DNA from 4 places in the Streptomyces sp. CA189 genome. Region 4 is predicted to be linked to each of the others. Evidence: riboswitches for the same ligand, from Rfam matches in the RefSeq annotation. Region 4 holds a riboswitch; each other region holds the start of a gene.

Region 1 (4,357 bases), on a different contig from region 4:
CTCAGCGGCAGGCCGGTCTGCCAGATGCCCCGCGCCCACCGCCTTCAGCGACCAGTCGACGGCGGCGTGGTCCGCGGCCGTGAGGCGGCCGGTGAAGCCGGTGTGCGGGTGGCGGCCGAGCCCGGCCAATTCCCGTACGGACAGCAGCCCGGGGTCCACCCGGTCGGTCAGGACGACGGCGAGCCGTCGGGCGAGAGCGGCCGGCGGCTGGTGCGCCAGGTCGGCCCCGCCGATGCGTATCCTGCCGTCGAGCGGCGGCAGGAGCCCACACAGGGTCCGTAGCAGCGTGGACTTGCCAGCGCCGTTGGGCCCGAGCAGTACGGTCAGTTCGCCGGCCCGTGCCTCCAGGTCGAGCCCCGACAGCACGGCCCGGCCCGCTCCGTGTCGGCGCGGGGACCGGGTGCGGTAGCCGACGGCGAGCCCCTGGGTGGCCAGGCCGCCGGGGTGGTCCGGTCCGCCGGCCGTGTCCTTGACGGGTTCGGTCATGGTGTCGGTCACGAAGCCACTCCTTGTACGCCGCGGCGGCTGCGGATCAGGAACGCGATGACGACGGGGGCGCCGAACAGCGAGGTGATGGCGTTGAGCGGCAGTACGGAGTCCGTGCCGGGCGGCTGGCTCAGCAGCGCGCACGCCAGGGCGAGGAACGCTCCCGCGAGCATCGACGCCGGGATGAGTGCGCGGTGGTCCGAGGTCCCGAGCGCCACGCGCGTCAGATGCGGCACGGCCAGGCCCAGGAAGGCGACGGGGCCGCAGAACGCGGTCGCCGCGCCCGCCAGCAGCGAGGTGCCGAGCAGCGCCAGATCGCGGCTGCGGCGGACGTTCAGGCCCATGGTGCGGGCGTAGTCCTCGCCGAGCAGCAGGGCGTTGAGACGCTTGGCGGTCAGCAGCGCGGTCAGCAGGCCCGCGCCGATGACGGGCAGCATGACCTGGAGGTCGGGCCAGGTCGTGGCGCCGAAGCTGCCCAGGCCCCACATGACGAACTGCTGGGCGCGCTCGGGCCGGGCGTAGACGAGCATCACGCCGACCACCGCGGTGGCTGCCGAGCCGATCATGACTCCGATGACGAGCAGGGTGACGGCCGACTGCACCCACCGCGAGAGGAGCAGGACGAGGGCCAGCACGGCGGCGGCGCCGAGCGAGGCGGCGAGTACGACGCCCAGGCGGCCCAGGCCGGCCAGGTTTCCGGTGAAGCTTCCGGCGACGCCGCCCGTGCCGACGACCACGGCGGCGACGCCCATGCTGGCGCCCGAACTCACCCCGAGGGAGAACGGGTCGGCCAGCGCGTTGCGGAACAGCGTCTGCATCTGTACGCCGGCCACCGCGAGGGCGGCGCCGACGGAGGTCGCGGTCAGCGCGCGCGGCAGTCGGACCTGCTCGACGATCACCGTCCACCGCGGGTCGGCGGCGGTACCGCCGAACAGGACCCGGACCACGTCCGCGACCGGCACCCGGTGGGAGCCGGTCGCGATGGTGAGGACGAACAGTGCCGCGGTACCGGCTGCGAGGGCGAGGACGACGACGAGCCGCCGCCGCCCCGGCCGTACCGCCCGCGAGGCGTCCGGGAGGTCCGGCGAGGCGGTCGGCGCGGTTGCCATGTGGGTCGTCACGCCTTGGGCACCTGCGTGTAGAAGGTGAAGGCGTGGTCCTTCGCCTGGTCCGGGTGCATCAGCGCGAAGAGGTCGGCGAGGACCAGATCGGGGCGCAGCACGCCGCGCTCGAAGTAGTCGTTGCCGCCGCCGGGGCCCAGCGCCTTCGTGTTCGTCCAGACCGCCCCGCCGGAGAGGGCCTTCAACTGCCCGTACCGGCTGTCGGCCTTCACCGCGTCGGCGGTCGACTGCCACTTCTGGTCGGCGATCCAGACCGGGGCCTCGCCGCCCTTGGCGTACACGGCCTCGAAGTTCAGCTGGAGGTTGCCGGTGCCCGCCTCGCCGGCCCAGGGGTAGGTGCCGCCCGCGTCCTTGATCAGCTGGGCGGCGTAGCTGCCGCCGGCGGGCATGTACCAGGTGCCCTGGTACATCGTGCCGGGCAGTACCTCGACGGGCTTGCCCGCCTTGACCGCCTGCGCGCCCTTCTTGGCGATCTTCCGGTAGTCGCCCTCGATGGTGTCGAACACCTCGCCGGCGCGCTTCTCCGCTCCGGTGAGCGCGGCCATCGCCTTGACCCACTCGGCGCGGCCGAGCGGACTGGACTCCAGCCACTCGGCGTTGGCGACCACGGCGATACCGGCCTGACGCAGCTTGGGGTACTGCGGGTCGTCGGTGCCCTGGGTCATCAGCACGTCCGGCTTGGCGCCGATGACCGTCTCGGCGTTGAGGGTGCGGTCCTTGGCGTACTCGGTGACCTTGCCCGCCTTCACCCGCTCGGTCACCTCGGTGGAGGAGATGTTCGCGGTGCTCGCCACACCCGTCAGGACGTCCAGGGTGCCGGTCTCGGTGAGCAGCGGCAGGTGGGTGGTCGAGGCTGAGTACAGGCTGTTGACCGGGACCGTGACCTGCTGCGCGGACGCCAGATCACCGGACAGCTCCGGCTTCGGCGCACCGCACTTGACCAGTACGTACGACTCCGGCTTCCCCTTGGGGAAGGGCTCGTTGACGGTGAGGACCTGGTAGCTCTTCTCGTACCGGAGCGTGAAGTTCTTGGCGTGCTTCACCGTCGACTTGATCGGGAAGTAGTCCTTGGCCGGGTCGAAGTCCTTGATGCAGCCCTCCCCGGCGGCCTGGGCCTTGGCGTCGGCGGGCGGGCCGGAGTCGCTGCCGCACGCGGTGAGCGTGAGGGCGGCTGCGAGGAAGGCTGCCGCGGCGGCCTGACGGCGCCCGGGCATGACGGATCGTACGGACAAGGTGACTCCTGGTGGCATGCGTAGGCAGCGCGCATCGGCACTTCGAGGCGCGTGATGCGGCGTACGGAAAGGAACCCGCTGAGGGAAGAGGTCGTCAGAACCTGGGGGAACGGGCCCGTGCGTCAAACCGGACAGGTCGGCCCCGAAGAGCCACGGGCAACACAGAGCTGCCGCCATACGTACGCAGGCACACGGGTGCCACCGCCTCTCCTGGGGTAATCCGCCCCGTACATCGAGGTGCGACGGCGTGAGTCTCCTGACTCGGGATCAACGCTTCTCCGGCCTTCCCACCCCCGGATGGGGCGGTGGCCATGGCGGAGTCGCTCCCCCTACACAGTGGCGGTACCGTGCCGGAATCTCACCGGCTTCCTCGTTCCGCCGTCGCTTGTCGACGGAAGCATCGCAGAACCGGATACGGCCACGCCAGACCCACAACTGTGCGACCAGACACAGAGGGTGGCGCTTTGGGCGGAACCGATGCAACGGCCCGACGAATACCTTCGAGGTAGCCGCCGGGGGCCGGCGCTACTCGCCGCTCATCGGCACACGAGGACCATCTGGGAAGAAGGCGTCGGGCAGGGGCGAACAGGAGCCAGGTGGCGTGGAGGTGGTGCGGGGCTCCTGAACAGGTCCAGACAACGAAGAAGGCCCAGGTCGTTGACCTGGGCCTTCTCGCAAGAGCGGATGACGGGAATCGAACCGGCGCTATAAACCTGGGAATCCCCCGGCACTTGAAGCCGCGTGTGGCCTCCGACACGCGCATACGTGTTCCTTGGTGGGCAGCCGTAGCGGGCGGCGACGTCGCGCCGGTCGATCCAGGTCCCCCCTCGTCCTCCTCGGCCCCCTGTCCTGGATTCCCTAACCGGGAAAGGCGGCCAGCGCCGGGTGCTGCTCGGATCCCCGTCGGCGGCGATCAGCCCTGCGCTCGCCAGGCAGGAGCCGATGGTGGCCAGATCCTGTTCCGGCATGTCTCCCGCAACACGTCCGCACCCCCCAGCAGTACCGACAGGGTGTGCCAAGCTCGAATGAAACCCATGCAGATGGCACGAATGTACGATCATTCAGGGTGGGCTGTTATCCGGTGATAGCGCGAGCGAACCGAGGAGGACACGTGTCGTTGCGTGATCTGGCACGCAACGAAATGGTTGCGGCGATGTCGCCTTCCGAGCGGTTGGAAGCGTTGCGCTCTGCGCGCCTGTACTTCCAACGCCCGGATAAGCCGGGCTTCTTGGTCTGCGAGACGGAAGAGGGTCCGGTGGTGCCGGTCTTCACCTCGTGGGAAGCGCTCGGGCTGTTCGCCGGGCCCTGCGGGTGGGCGTCCACGACCGTCGAGGACTTGGTGGAGCTGTTGCCCGAGGGAGTGCGCGCGTTGGTGGATCCGCTGGGTCCTCGGACGTTCGTGCTGGACGCGGTAGCGCTGGAGACCACGGACACGTAGGGGGACCGCAATGGCGGAGATTGATGGGGGAGGGCCGGCCCCGGGTGATGGCTACAAGATCGAGATCGCTTCGGTCCGCA
Region 2 (4,357 bases), on a different contig from region 4:
GCTGCTGCTCGCCATCGTCGCGGGCGGCTGGGTCGCCGAGTCCTCCCTGGCGGACACCTTCACCCTGGAGAAGGAGACGCTGGTCATCTGGATGGTCGCCTACGGCTTCGTGGCGTCCGTCCTGCCGGTGTGGATGCTGCTCGCCCCGCGCGACTACCTCTCCACCTTCATGAAGGTGGGCACCATCGGGCTGCTGGCCGTGGGTGTGGTCATCGCCATGCCGACGCTGAAGATGCCCGCGGTCACCGAGTTCGCCTCGCGCGGCGACGGGCCGGTCTTCGCCGGCTCGATGTTCCCGTTCGTCTTCATCACCATCGCCTGCGGAGCCCTGTCCGGCTTCCACTCCCTGGTCTCCTCGGGCACCACCCCGAAGATGATCCAGAAGGAGACGCAGGTCCGGGTCATCGGCTACGGCGCGATGCTGACCGAGTCCTTCGTCGCCGTCATGGCGATCATCGCGGCCTGCATCATCGATCCCGGCCTGTACTTCGCCATCAACTCCCCCGGCGGGGTCGTCGGCGCCACCGTCGAGACGGCCTCGCAGGCCGTGACGAACTTCGGCTTCGCCATCTCCCCCGAGGCCCTCACACAGGCCGCGAAGGACGTGGAGGAGAGCAGCCTGCTGTCCCGTACGGGCGGCGCGCCGACCTTCGCACTCGGAATGGCGGAGATCTTCTCGGCCGTCATCGGCGGCACCGCGATGAAGGCGTTCTGGTACCACTTCGCGATCATGTTCGAGGCCCTGTTCATCCTGACGACCGTGGACGCGGGCACCCGCGTCGGCCGCTTCATGCTCCAGGACACCCTCGGCAACGTGCACAAGTCCTTCAAGGACGTCAGCTGGAAGCCGGGCGTCTGGTTCGCCAGCGCGGTGGTCGTCGGCGGCTGGGGCTACTTCCTCTGGGTCGGCGTCAAGGACCCGCTGGGCGGCATCAACCAGCTCTTCCCGCTGTTCGGCATCGCGAACCAGCTCCTCGCGGCGGTCGCCCTGGCCGTCTGCACCACCCTGCTGATCAAGTCGGGCCGGCTCAAGTGGGCCTGGGTGACGGGCGTTCCGCTGGCCTGGGACCTGGCCGTCACGCTCACCGCCAGCTACCAGAAGATCTTCTCGGACAACCCGAAGATCGGCTTCTTCGCCCAGCGGGACGTCTACCAGGAGGGCATCGACGCGGGCAAGGTCCTCAAGCCCGCCAAGAACATGGACGAGATGCACACCGTGGTCACCAACGCCACGGTGGACGGCGTCCTGTCGGTGTTCTTCGCCCTGCTGATCATCATCGTGCTCGTGGACGCGGCCCGCACCTGCCTCAAGGCCATCCGTAAGCCCGAGTCGGTCACCATGGTCGAGTTCCCGTGGACCGAGTCCAAGCTCGTCGCCCCGGCCGGGCTCATCCCGACCGCCGAGGAGCGCGCGGAGCTCGCCGCCGCCGGCCTCGACTCGGGCGGAGGCCGCGTCAAGGAACCGGTCGCGTGACGCGCCTGCGCCACGTGCTGGGCCGGGCCCGGTACTTCGTACGGGAGTTCTCTGGCGAGGCGGCCTACGACCGCTACGTCGCCCACGCCCGTACGCACGACCCGGACGCGGAGGTCCAGTCCCGCCGGGAGTTCGAGCGGGCCCGTACGGACGCCCGCGAGGGCGATCCGCGCGAAGGGTTCCGCTGCTGCTGAACCGGTGGGCCGCACAAGGCCGCCGCGTCTCCGTCCACCCGACGGAACGCGGCGGCCTCCTTGCTCGCCCTGGCGCACACTCGGTCCCATGGACATCATCATCAGGACGGCGGCGGCCGCCGAATACCAAGAGCTCGGCGAGATCACCGCACGGGCCTACCTCGACGACGGACTGCTGGACTTCGCCGAGGACGACCCCTACCTGAGCCGGCTGCGCGACGTCGCCGGCCGGGCCCCCGACGGCGAGGTGCTCGTCGCGGAGTACGAGGGCACGCTGCTCGGCGGTGTGACCTTCGCCCCTCCCGGCAGCCCGCTGTGCGATATCGCGGGTCCCGGCGAGGCGGAGTTCCGGATGCTGGCCGTCTCCGCGGCGGCGCGCGGACGCGGCGCCGGGGAGGCCCTCGTACGGGCCTGCGTGAGCCGTGCCCGGGAGCTGCAGGGCGTGAGCCACCTGGTGCTGTCGACCACCGAGAAGATGCTCGGGGCGCACCGGATCTACGACCGGCTGGGCTTCGTGCGGACTCCGGAGCGGGACTGGTACCCGGTGCCGGGCCTCCCCCTGCTCACCTACCGCCTGGAGCTCTAGCGGTGCACCGCCCCCGAGGAGCGACACAACATGTGGGGGCTACCGCAAGCACCGGCCCCCACATGTATGCTCATGCTCGCTGTCGCCGCAGGGGAATCCGGTGAGAATCCGGAACTGTCCCGCAACGGTATGAAATGCACCGACCTGCTCGGTGCATCCGCAAGTCCGAGGACCTGTCGACAGTGCGCCCGGCTCGACCGAACCGGGTGCAGACACGTCCGGGCCTCGCGGTTGGGCCGGTGGACGCCACGTGGCGCACGCGCACTGCCCTGCCAGGCACGCGCTCCCCCACGTGCGCCCCCTCGCGCCCCGCACCAACGGTGTTCCCGGAGCCGAGCGAGGGAGAGCTCCCCCCGTGACCATCGCGCCTTCCGCACCGCGCGCCGAGTCCGACCCGTCCGCCTATGAGGGTCCGGGGGCCGCGCTCCTGCGCACGCTCACCGAGCTGACCGCCGACCTGCCCGACACCGACCCCGGCCGGGTCGCCGCCGCCGCCCTGCGCGGCCGCAGCGCCGCCGCCGACGAGGCGGAGCTCCGTACGCTCGCCACCGAGGCGGCCGCCGGACTGATCTCCGAGGACCCGGCGTACTCCCGCCTCGCCGCCCGCCTGCTGACGCTGGCCGTGCGCGAAGAGGCCGCCGGCCAGGGAGCCACCTCCTTCTCCGGCTCCGTCGAGGTCGGCCACCGCGAGGGCCTGATCGCCGACCGCACCGCCGACTTCGTACGCCTGCACGCGAACCGGCTCGACGCGCTGGTCGCGCACGCGCTCGCCGAGGGCGCCGACGACCGCTTCGGCTTCTTCGGCCTGCGCACCCTGCACAGCCGCTACCTGCTGCGCCACCCCATCACCCGCCAGGTCATCGAGACCCCGCAGTTCTTCATGCTGCGCGTGGCCTGCGGCCTCGCGGCGGACGAGAGCGTCACGGCCGTCGAGGAAGTGGCCTCGCTGTACCGGCTGATGAGCCGCCTCGACTACCTGCCCTCCTCCCCCACCCTCTTCAACTCCGGCACCCGGCACCCGCAGATGTCCTCCTGCTACCTGCTGGACTCCCCGCTGGACGAGCTCGACTCGATCTACGACCGCTACCACCAGGTCGCGCGCCTCTCCAAGCACGCCGGCGGCATCGGCCTCTCGTACTCCCGCATCCGCGCCCGCGGTTCCCTGATCCGCGGTACGAACGGCCACTCCAACGGCATCGTCCCGTTCCTGAAGACCCTCGACGCCTCCGTCGCCGCCGTGAACCAGGGCGGCCGCCGCAAGGGCGCCGCCGCCGTCTACCTGGAGACCTGGCACGCTGACATCGAGGAGTTCCTGGAGCTCCGCGACAACACCGGCGAGGACCAGCGCCGCACCCACAACCTGAACCTGGCGCACTGGGTGCCGGACGAGTTCATGCGCCGCGTGAACGCCGACGCCGACTGGTCGCTGTTCTCCCCGGCCGACGTCCCCGAGCTGGTCGACCTGTGGGGCGACGCGTTCGACGCCGCCTACCGCGAGGCCGAGGCGGCCGGCCTGGCCCGCAAGACCATGCCCGCCCGCGACCTCTACGGCCGGATGATGCGCACCCTCGCGCAGACCGGCCAGGGCTGGATGACCTTCAAGGACGCCTCCAACCGCACGGCGAACCAGACCGCCGAGCCGGGCACCGTCGTCCACTCCTCGAACCTCTGCACCGAGATCATCGAGGTCACCAACGACGGCGAGACCGCCGTCTGCAACCTCGGCTCGGTCAACCTCGGCGCCTTCGTCGTGGACACGGCGGACGGTCGGGAGATCGACTGGGAGCGCCTGGACGAGACCGTCCGCACCGCCGTCACCTTCCTCGACCGCGTCGTGGACATCAACTTCTACCCGACCGAGCAGGCCGGCCGCTCCAACGCCCGCTGGCGCCCGGTGGGCCTGGGCGCCATGGGTCTCCAGGACGTCTTCTTCCAGCTCAAGCTGCCCTTCGACTCCCCCGAGGCGAAGGCCCTGTCCACGAAGCTCTCCGAGCGCATCATGCTCGCGGCGTACGAGGCCTCCTGCGACCTGGCCGAGCGCAGCGGCCCGCTGCCCGCCTGGGAGCAGACCCGCACCGCGCGCGGCGTCCTGCACCCCGACCA
Region 3 (4,357 bases), on a different contig from region 4:
GTCCGCGTGTACCGGGACAGCCTCGGACATTGGTACTGCTCGTTCGTCGTCCCCACCGTGACCGGGGCCCTGCCGGAGACCGGCGCTGTGATCGGTGTCGACTGGGGCGTGAAGGAGACCGCGACCACCACCAGCGAAGCCCACGACCTGCCCCACCCCCAGCACGGTAAGACGGCCGCCGCGAAGCTCGCGCACTACCAACGGATGATGGCGCGGCGCCGGACCCCGAAGAACCAGCCCGACACCAAGGGATACAAGAAGGCCCGGCGGGCGGCGGCGAAGGTGTCGAAGAAGATCGCCCGCCAGCGGCAGGACACCGGCCGCAAGTGGGCCAAGCGCCTCGTCCGCGACTTCGACCACCTTGCCGTGGAGGACTTCCGTCCGAAGTTCCTCGCCAAGTCCACCATGACCCGCAAGGCCGCCGACGCCGCGATCGGCGCCACCAAGACGGCGCTGGTCGAGATGGCCCGTAAGCACGACCGGACCGTGCACCTTGTCCACCCCGCGCACACCACCATGGACTGCGCGCACTGCGGAGCGAGAGCCAAGCACCGCCTCCCCCTCTCCGAGAGAACGTATACGTGCACCGCCTGCGGAACGGCGTCCCCCAGGGACAAGAACTCCGCCCGCGTGATGCTCGTCCGGGCTGGTCTCAACCCGGCTAGTGCTGATCTTGTAAGACCTGCCACCTGCTAGGTGTCAGGCGAAGTGAGCTAGGAATCCCCGCTCTTCAGGGCGGGGAGGACGTCAAGAGTAGAGCCCCTTCAGGGTGAGGGTCAGGGTGATCAGGGCCGCCAGCAGGCCGGCGGTGGCCGTCAGGAAGCGCCACGACAGGGCCGCCTCCGGTACGAGGACCCGCAGCGCCCCGTCGTAGCCGCGTCCGGCCAGCCCCGCCTGGAGCTTGGCCGCGCGGTCGAAGGCCCGTACGAAGGAGGTGGCGGCGAGCCCGGCCAGGGAACGCCACACCGCCGCCCGGCCGGTGTGGCCGAGCCGGGCCGCCTGGGCCCGGCGGACCTGGGCCATGGAGTCGAGCAGCAGGAAGCCGATCCGGTACATGACCAGGGCCACGTCCACCACCGGGGCCGGCACCCCGGCCCGCACCAGCCGGGGCAGCACGTCGGAGACCGGGGTGGTGAAGGCGAACAGCAGGAGTCCGAGCGAGGCCGCCGAGGTGCGCAGCAGCAGTTCGGCGGCGAGGCGGGGGCCGTCGGGGGCCAGGGACACCGGCCCGGCCGGGCCGCCGACCGCGAACAGCAGCGGCAGCGCCCCGGTGAAGCAGAAGCCGAGCGGGATCCGGAAGGCCCGCCAGAGCTGCCGGCCGGGCACCCCCGCCGGGCCGAGCAGCACGGCGAGGGTGGCGGCGGCCACCAGCGGCCCGCCCGGCCAGGGCGGCAGGCACACGGCGGTGACCGTCAGCCCGATCCCGAGCAGGGCCTTCTCCAGCGGGTGCCGGCCGCGCCAGCGACTGCTGTGCGCGGCCACGTCGATCGGCAGCACCCGCCTACGCCTCCGGGGCGGTGGCGGCAGCGGCGGCGGCCGCCCCCTGGCGGCGGCCCTTGCGGACGCCGAAGTAGTACGCGAGCACGCCCGCGCCCAGGGCCGCCTGCAAGGCGAACAGCGCGGACTCGACCTCGCCGGAGGGGGGTTCGTAAAGAGGGGAGAACCAGGGCTCGTAATCCGGCTTCAGCTCGGTGATCGCCGCCTCCGCCTGGGCGTCGGCGCCGGCGAAGGGCTCCTCCTTGCCCTCGCCGAGCCCCAGGGCGATCGGCAGGACGGCCAGAGCCGCCACCAGGAGCAGGAGCAAGGCGTTGATCTTGGTGTTCTTCGACATTCCGCTCATCAGGCCGCCGCCTTCTCTCCGGTGCGGGGGGAGGTCAGCTTGGCGACGCCGAGCCGGACCAGGTCCGACTTGCTCGACGCCATCAGCAGCCGCATCACCAGGACGGTCAGCAGCCCCTCGCTCACGGCCAGCGGTATCTGGGTGACCGCGAAGATCCCGCCGAACTTCGCGAGCGAGCCCGCGAATCCGGAGGCCGGGTCCGGGAAGGCCATGGCGAGCTGCACGCTGGTGACGCAGTAGGTGACCAGGTCGGCGAAGAAGGCGCCGAAGAAGACGGTCACCATCAGCGGCAGTTCGAACTTCCGCAGCAGGCGGTAGACGGCGTAGCCCGCCCACGGGCCGGCGATGGCCATCGAGAAGACGTTGGCGCCGAGGGTGGTGAGCCCGCCGTGGGCCAGCAGCAGGGCCTGGAACAGCAGGGTGATCGTGCCGAGCACCGCCATGATCGGCGGCCGGAACAGGATCGCCCCGAGCCCGGTGCCCGTGGGGTGTGAACAACTGCCGGTCACCGAAGGGATTTTCAGGGCGGACAGGACGAAAGTGAAGGCTCCGGCCGCACCGAGCAGCAGCGTGCTCTCGGGGTTGGCCTTCACCTCGCGGGTGAGCGAGCGGACGCCGTGGACGACGAAGGGGGCGGACACGGCGCCCCAGGCGACCGCGTGCAAAGGGGGCAGGAACCCCTCGGCTATATGCATGAGTAGGGAGACCTCTCCAGCACCTCGTGGATGGACAACGCGCCCCGGCCGGTCTCCTGGCTCACGGGTTGACGTCCATGCTCCGCCTTCCCGGGCAGCGCGGAACCTCCCGCGCAGCCCAGTGGCTTTCCCGCAGGAGTGGAGCCGGACTTCCCGATCACAGTGGCGAGGGCCGCACCGGTTTCTCACCGGTTTCCCGAACACCAAGGCCCGCTGACCCTAGTCGGCCGCGCGGACCGGTAACAACCCGCCCCAACCACGCCGGGCGGCGACTGGATTCCGCTTAGTGGTAACACGCTGTGTCCGTACCGCTACCATGTGCATCAACCGCCCCATCTGAAAAGGGAGTTCTACATGTCCGTGACCGCCGAGGACTGGCTGCCCCGTATCGCCCGGCTGTTCCGCGCGTACGACCTGGACGGCGACGGCCAGCTCGGCCGCGAGGACCTGATCGCCTACGCGGGCCGGCTCGCCGAGCACCTCACCGAGCCCGGGGACAGCAGGCGCCGGGCGGCGCTGTACGACGTGTACGCCGAGCTGTGGAACCAGCTCCAGGCCGCCGCCGACACGGACCGGGGCGGCAGGATCAGCGAGCAGGAGTTCGTCGCCGCCGCCGCCCGCGACGCGTTCGACGGGGACCCCTCGTTCCGCGCCTCCACCCTGCGCGCCCTCGACGCCCTCGCCGACGCCCTCGACCGGGACGGCGACGGCCGCATCGACCGGGAGGAGTACGAGCACATCTTCGGTGCGACGGGTCTCTCCGAGGATGCCGACGCCCTGGCCTTCGACCGGATCGACGCCAACCACGACGGGCACATCAGTCGCGAAGAGCTGCGCGCCGCCGGCATCTACCTCTTCCCGCTGGCCGACCCGACCTGGCTGACCGCCGGTGGCGTCCGCACCGACCGGCCGCGCGGCGTCGCTCTGGTGGCCCACGACTCCCGCAAGGCGGACCTGCTGGCCTGGACGGAGCGCCGGGCCGCCGACCTCAAGCCGCACCGCCTCTACGGGACCGGCACCACCGGGACCCTGATCAACCGCATGATCGGCCTCGACGTGACGCCGCTGCGCAGCGGCCCGCTCGGCGGTGACCAGCAGATCGGCGCCCTCGTCACCCAGGGTGAGATCGACCTGCTGGTCTTCTTCTTCGACCCGCTGTCCTCGCACCCGCACGGCGACGACGTCCGCGCGCTGATCCGGCTCGTCGCGCTGGCCGACGTACGGCTCGCGCTGAACGCGGCGAGCGCGGACGCCATGATCGAGAGCCTGTAGGGACGGCCGAGCCGGCCGCGCTCCCCGTCCGGGCGCGGTCGGCTGGCGGGGGCGCCCGGCGCCCCGCAGGCTGAGGCGGTGGCAGCCGAATCCGACGCGTACGACTACTCCGACCTCACCGCCGTCTACGTCAACTGCACGCTCAAGCGATCGCCCGAGCCCAGCAACACCGAGGGCCTGATCGACAAGAGCCGCGCGGTGATGGAGGCCGCCGGGGTCCGGACCTCGCTCATCCGGGCCGTCGACCACGACATCGCCACCGGTGTCTGGCCCGATATGACCGACCACGGCTGGGAGAGCGATCAGTGGCCGGTGCTCTACAGCCAGATCATGGACGCGGACATCCTCGTGCTGTGCGGCCCGATCTGGCTCGGGGACAACAGCTCGGTGATGAAGCAGGTCGTCGAGCGGCTCTACGCATGCTCCTCGATCCTGAACGAGCAGGGCCAGTACACCTATTACGGGCGCGTGGGCGGGGCGCTGATCACCGGCAACGAGGACGGCGTCAAACACTGCGCGATGAACATCCTCTACAGCCTCCAGCACCTCG
Region 4 (4,357 bases):
CTGCGACTTTCACCGGATCTCTCCGAGGACGCCCCGGGCTTCAGTCCGGGGAGGAACGGGTCCTTGGGGCGGAGCCGCGTAGCGGCGGAGTTCGTTGCTCATCTGCTCTGACCTGCGCTCTCTTTCGTTGTCAGTGGGGGTGGCTAGGTTGGGGTCATGCCGACAGCAGCGGTGGACGATGGCGAGGGGGAAGCCGGGCATGCCCGGTACACCTTCCGGCTTCGCGTGTCGTCCATCGCGTTGACCCGGCTTGAGGCGGAGTGGGCGCGGTGCCGGTGGGTGTGGAACGAGTGCGTGGCGATGTCCCGCAAGGTCCACGCCGACAACAAGACGGCCGGCGAGAAGGTGACGTGTGGAGGCTCGATGGCGTGGCTGCGTGAGGGCAGCAGCGTTCCGCAGCAGCAGATCATCCGAGACTTCGCCAAATCCCGCACGAAGGCGGTCAAGGACATCAAGGCCCGGATGCCGATGCGGCAGCGCGCCGGGATGCCGAAGTACAAGAAGAAGCACCTGGCGGACCCCACGCTCAACTACACGCAACGCGGCTTCCGGTTGAAGGACGGACGTCTCTACCTCGCTGGCGGCGTTGCCGTGACTGTGGTGTGGTCGCGGGATCTTCCTGGGCCGCCGTCGTCGGTGCGTGTGTACCGCGACAGCCTCGGGCACTGGTACGCCAGTTTCGTCGTCCCCGCGACCACCGAACCACTGCCCTCCAAGGGCGCGGTGATCGGTATCGACTGGGGCGTGCGGGAGATCGCGACCACCACGTCCGACGACCATGACCTGCCACACGCCGAACATGGCGGGAAGGCCGCCGGCCGCGTCGCGCACTACCAGCGGATGATGGTCCGCCGCCGCGTACCCAAGGACACCGCCCGCAAGTGGGCGAAGAGGGTGGTCCGCGACCATGACGCCCTCGCGGTGGAGGACTTCAAGGCGAAGTTCCTCGCCAAGTCCACCATGGCCCGTAAAGCGGCGGACGCCGCGATCGGCGCCACGAAGACGGCCCTGAACGAGATGGGTCGCAAGCACGGTCGTGCCGTGCACCTGGTCCACCCCGCGCACACCACCATGGACTGCGCGCAGTGCGGAGCGAGAACCAAGCACGCACTACCCCTCTCTGAACGAACCTACTCGTGCACCGCGTGCGGAGCCGTGTACCCCAGGGACAAGAACTCCGCCCACGTGATGCTCGTCCGGGCTGGTCTCAACCCGGCTGGTGCCGATCGTGTAAGAGCGTGCGGACCGCCGGTCCGCAGCCAACGTGAGCCAGGAATCCCCTCCCAGTAGGGAGCGGAGGATTCAATGTGTGGCACTCCGTTCGGGTCTTCCGAACGGTGTCGATGAAATATTGTCTACAGGATGGAATCGTTGGCGGCAAGGGCTGACGCGGGCCTGGCGGTGGGGAGTTGGCCGTCGGGAGGCCGCCGTCTCGGTGCGCCGTAGACTGTAGGCGAAAGACAATCCATCATGGGGTTCGCGACGCAGCGGCCGGCGCTGCCCAGGAGGGAACCGTGATGTTGTCGACAGGACTGCCGCAGGGGGCGGTGCCCAAGCTCGAACGGCCCGGCCCGCTGCGTGACCGCGTCTACGGGGCCCTGCTGGAGCTCATCACCACCCGCGCCCTCCAGCCGGGGCAGCACCTGGTCGAGAGCGAGCTCGCCGGACACCTCGGGGTGTCCCGGCAGCCCGTACGGGAGGCGCTGCAGCGCCTCAGCACCGAGGGATGGGTCGATCTGCGGCCCGCCCAGGGGGCGTTCGTGCACGAGCCGACCGAGGCGGAGGCCGACCAGCTCCTCACGGTCCGCACCCTCCTGGAGGCCGAAGCCGCCCGGCTGGCCGCCGCCCACGCCGGCGCCGAGGCCATCGCGGCGCTCGAAGAGCTGTGCGCGGAGGGTGAGCGGGCCGTCGCCGCGGACGACGTGGACGCCGCGGTCAGGGCGAACGCCCGCCTGCACGCGAAGATCATGGAGCTCGCGGGCAACGCCGTCCTCGCCGAGCTGGCCGCACAGGTGGACCGGCGCGTCCGCTGGTACTACACGCCCGTCGCACGGCAGCGGGGCCGTCAGTCCTGGGTCGAGCACCGGGAGTTGATCGCGGCGATCGCGGACCGTGACGGGGAGGCCGCGACGGCGATCATGCGCGCGCACACGGAGCACACGCGGAAGATGTACCACGAGCGGGAGAAATAGCAGTCCGGCGGCGGGATAGGTGACGGGACCGGCGGTCGCGGGCGGGGGCGTTGTGGCTCCGTGTCCCATCTCACCGTCCGACATTCGGGAAGCTGTGTTCATTTCCCGGTGATCCGCCCTAATGTGGGCCGCGCAGCTGGTTCGCCCCCGTCCGCCAGGCGGGATGCGTCGTAAGAGGGAACCCGGTGGGAATCCGGGACTGCCCCGCAGCGGTGAGCGGGAACGACCGCCGTCATACGCACTGGGACCGGAACCGGTCCTGGGAAGCGACGGCCATTAGGTGCCCGCCGGGAGACCGGCAGGCGTGCCCGCGAGTCCGAAGACCTGCCCGTTGCCCGTGCGCGATCGACCGCGCACGGTTTCCCGGTGACCTCGTGGGCGGGTCGGCGTGCTTCAGGCGGATCCTCCCGTCGCGTACCGAGCCGTACGCGACCCCGGCGCCCGCCCGTTCCCGCACCCCCTTCGCGTCCGCGACCCGTCACCGGGTCCATGGAGACACGCTCGCGAAGGAGAGTTCCGTGACCACCGAGTCCGCAGCAGCATCCACAGCCGCATCCACCGCCGCATCCGTACGGGCCACCGTGTACGGCTACCCCCGCCAGGGACAGAACCGGGAACTGAAGAAGGCGGTCGAGGGCTACTGGAAGGGCCGCGTCACCGCCGAAGCCCTCCGAGCCACGGCCCGCGAACTGCGCCGCACCAACTGGGCCCGGCTCGCCGAGGCAGGCATCACCGAGGTCCCGACCGGCGACTTCTCGTACTACGACCACGTCCTGGACACCACCGTCATGGTCGGCGCGATCCCCGACCGGCATCGGTCCGCCGTCGAGGCGGACGCCCTGGACGGCTACTTCGCGATGGCGCGCGGCACCCAGGACGTGGCCCCGCTGGAGATGACCAAGTGGTTCGACACCAACTACCACTACCTCGTCCCCGAACTCGGGCCCGACACCGTCTTCACCGCGGAACCCGCCCGCCAGGTAGCCGAATTGAAGGAGGCCCTGGCCCTCGGCCACTCGGCCCGCCCGGTCCTGGTCGGACCGGTGACCTACCTGCTCCTCGCCAAGCCCGCGCCCGGCGCGGCCCCCGGCTTCGATCCGCTGACCCTGCTCGACCGGCTGCTTCCCGTCTACGCGCAGGTCCTCGCCGAACTGCGCGCGGCGGGCGCCGCCTGGGTCCAGCTCGACGAGCCGGCCCTGGTCCAGGACCGCACCCCGGCCGAACTGAACGCTGCGGCCCGCGCCTACCGCGAGCTCGGCGGTCTCACCGAACGCCCCAAGCTGCTCGTCGCCTCCTACTTCGACCGGCTCGGCGAGGCCCTGCCCGTGCTGGTGAAGGCGCCCGTGGAGGGCCTCGCCCTCGACTTCACCGACCGGGCCGCGGCCAACCTCGACGACCTCGCCGCGGTCGGCGGCATCCCCGGCAAGCGGCTGGTCGCCGGCGTGGTCAACGGCCGCAACATCTGGATCAACGACTACCAGAAGTCGCTGACGACCCTGGGCACCCTGCTCGGCCTCGCCGACCGGGTCGACGTCGCCGCGTCCTGCTCCCTGCTGCACGTCCCGCTGGACGCGGACGCCGAGCGGGACACCGATCCGCAGATCCGGCGCTGGCTCGCCTTCGCCCGCCAGAAGACCACCGAGATCAGCACCCTCGCCCGCGGCCTGGCCCGGGGCACCGACGCGATCGCGGCCGAACTCGCCGCCAACCGGGCCGACCTGGCCTCCCGCGCCGCCTCCCGGATCACCCACGACCCCGCCGTCCGGGCCCGCAGCGCCGCGATCAGCGCGGCCGACGTCCACCGCTCCCCGTCCTACCCCGAACGGGCCGCCGCCCAGCGCGCCCACCTCGGCCTGCCCCTGCTCCCGACCACCACCATCGGCTCCTTCCCGCAGACCACGGAACTGCGCACCGCCCGCGCCGACCTGCGCGCGGGACGCATCGGCACGGCGGGCTACGAGGAGCGCATCCGGGCGGAGATCCGCGAAGTCGTCTCCTTCCAGGAGAAGGCGGGCCTCGACGTGCTGGTGCACGGAGAGCCGGAACGCAACGACATGGTCCAGTACTTCGCCGAGCAGCTGACCGGCTACCTCGCCACCCAGCACGGCTGGGTCCAGTCCTACGGCACCCGCTACGTCCGCCCGCCGGTCCTCGCCGGAGACATC

Evidence for each region. A riboswitch is a leader RNA that binds a small molecule or an ion and turns the genes downstream of it on or off. The one in region 4 is predicted to bind cobalamin.
Region 1: it holds a riboswitch for cobalamin, as region 4 does, so the genes downstream of both, AC061S_RS01585 (ABC transporter substrate-binding protein) here and metE (5-methyltetrahydropteroyltriglutamate--homocysteine S-methyltransferase) in region 4, are expected to answer to the same signal.
Region 2: it holds a riboswitch for cobalamin, as region 4 does, so the genes downstream of both, AC061S_RS19255 (ribonucleoside-diphosphate reductase subunit alpha) here and metE (5-methyltetrahydropteroyltriglutamate--homocysteine S-methyltransferase) in region 4, are expected to answer to the same signal.
Region 3: it holds a riboswitch for cobalamin, as region 4 does, so the genes downstream of both, AC061S_RS12680 (energy-coupling factor ABC transporter permease) here and metE (5-methyltetrahydropteroyltriglutamate--homocysteine S-methyltransferase) in region 4, are expected to answer to the same signal.

What each region holds. Positions count from the first base shown of each region.
Region 1 is NZ_JBWJVM010000001.1:332,805-337,161, reverse strand. It holds gene AC061S_RS01595 (ABC transporter ATP-binding protein) at 1-498, opposite strand, end outside; gene AC061S_RS01590 (FecCD family ABC transporter permease) at 495-1,595, opposite strand; gene AC061S_RS01585 (ABC transporter substrate-binding protein) at 1,604-2,839, opposite strand; cobalamin riboswitch at 3,067-3,256, opposite strand; gene AC061S_RS01580 (SseB family protein) at 3,951-4,277, shown strand; gene AC061S_RS01575 (hypothetical protein) at 4,288-4,357, shown strand, end outside.
Region 2 is NZ_JBWJVM010000023.1:52,302-56,658, reverse strand. It holds gene AC061S_RS19270 (carbon starvation CstA family protein) at 1-1,474, shown strand, start outside; gene AC061S_RS19265 (YbdD/YjiX family protein) at 1,471-1,668, shown strand; gene AC061S_RS19260 (GNAT family N-acetyltransferase) at 1,757-2,254, shown strand; cobalamin riboswitch at 2,321-2,449, shown strand; gene AC061S_RS19255 (ribonucleoside-diphosphate reductase subunit alpha) at 2,610-4,357, shown strand, end outside.
Region 3 is NZ_JBWJVM010000012.1:78,450-82,806, forward strand. It holds gene AC061S_RS12665 (RNA-guided endonuclease InsQ/TnpB family protein) at 1-696, shown strand, start outside; gene cbiQ (cobalt ECF transporter T component CbiQ) at 748-1,497, opposite strand; gene AC061S_RS12675 (energy-coupling factor ABC transporter substrate-binding protein) at 1,502-1,831, opposite strand; gene AC061S_RS12680 (energy-coupling factor ABC transporter permease) at 1,840-2,535, opposite strand; cobalamin riboswitch at 2,565-2,758, opposite strand; gene AC061S_RS12685 (methylglyoxal synthase) at 2,890-3,807, shown strand; gene AC061S_RS12690 (flavodoxin family protein) at 3,886-4,357, shown strand, end outside.
Region 4 is NZ_JBWJVM010000017.1:43,007-47,363, forward strand. It holds gene AC061S_RS16380 (2-dehydropantoate 2-reductase) at 1-13, opposite strand, end outside; gene AC061S_RS16385 (RNA-guided endonuclease InsQ/TnpB family protein) at 157-1,290, shown strand; gene AC061S_RS16390 (GntR family transcriptional regulator) at 1,518-2,192, shown strand; cobalamin riboswitch at 2,313-2,538, shown strand; gene metE (5-methyltetrahydropteroyltriglutamate--homocysteine S-methyltransferase) at 2,711-4,357, shown strand, end outside.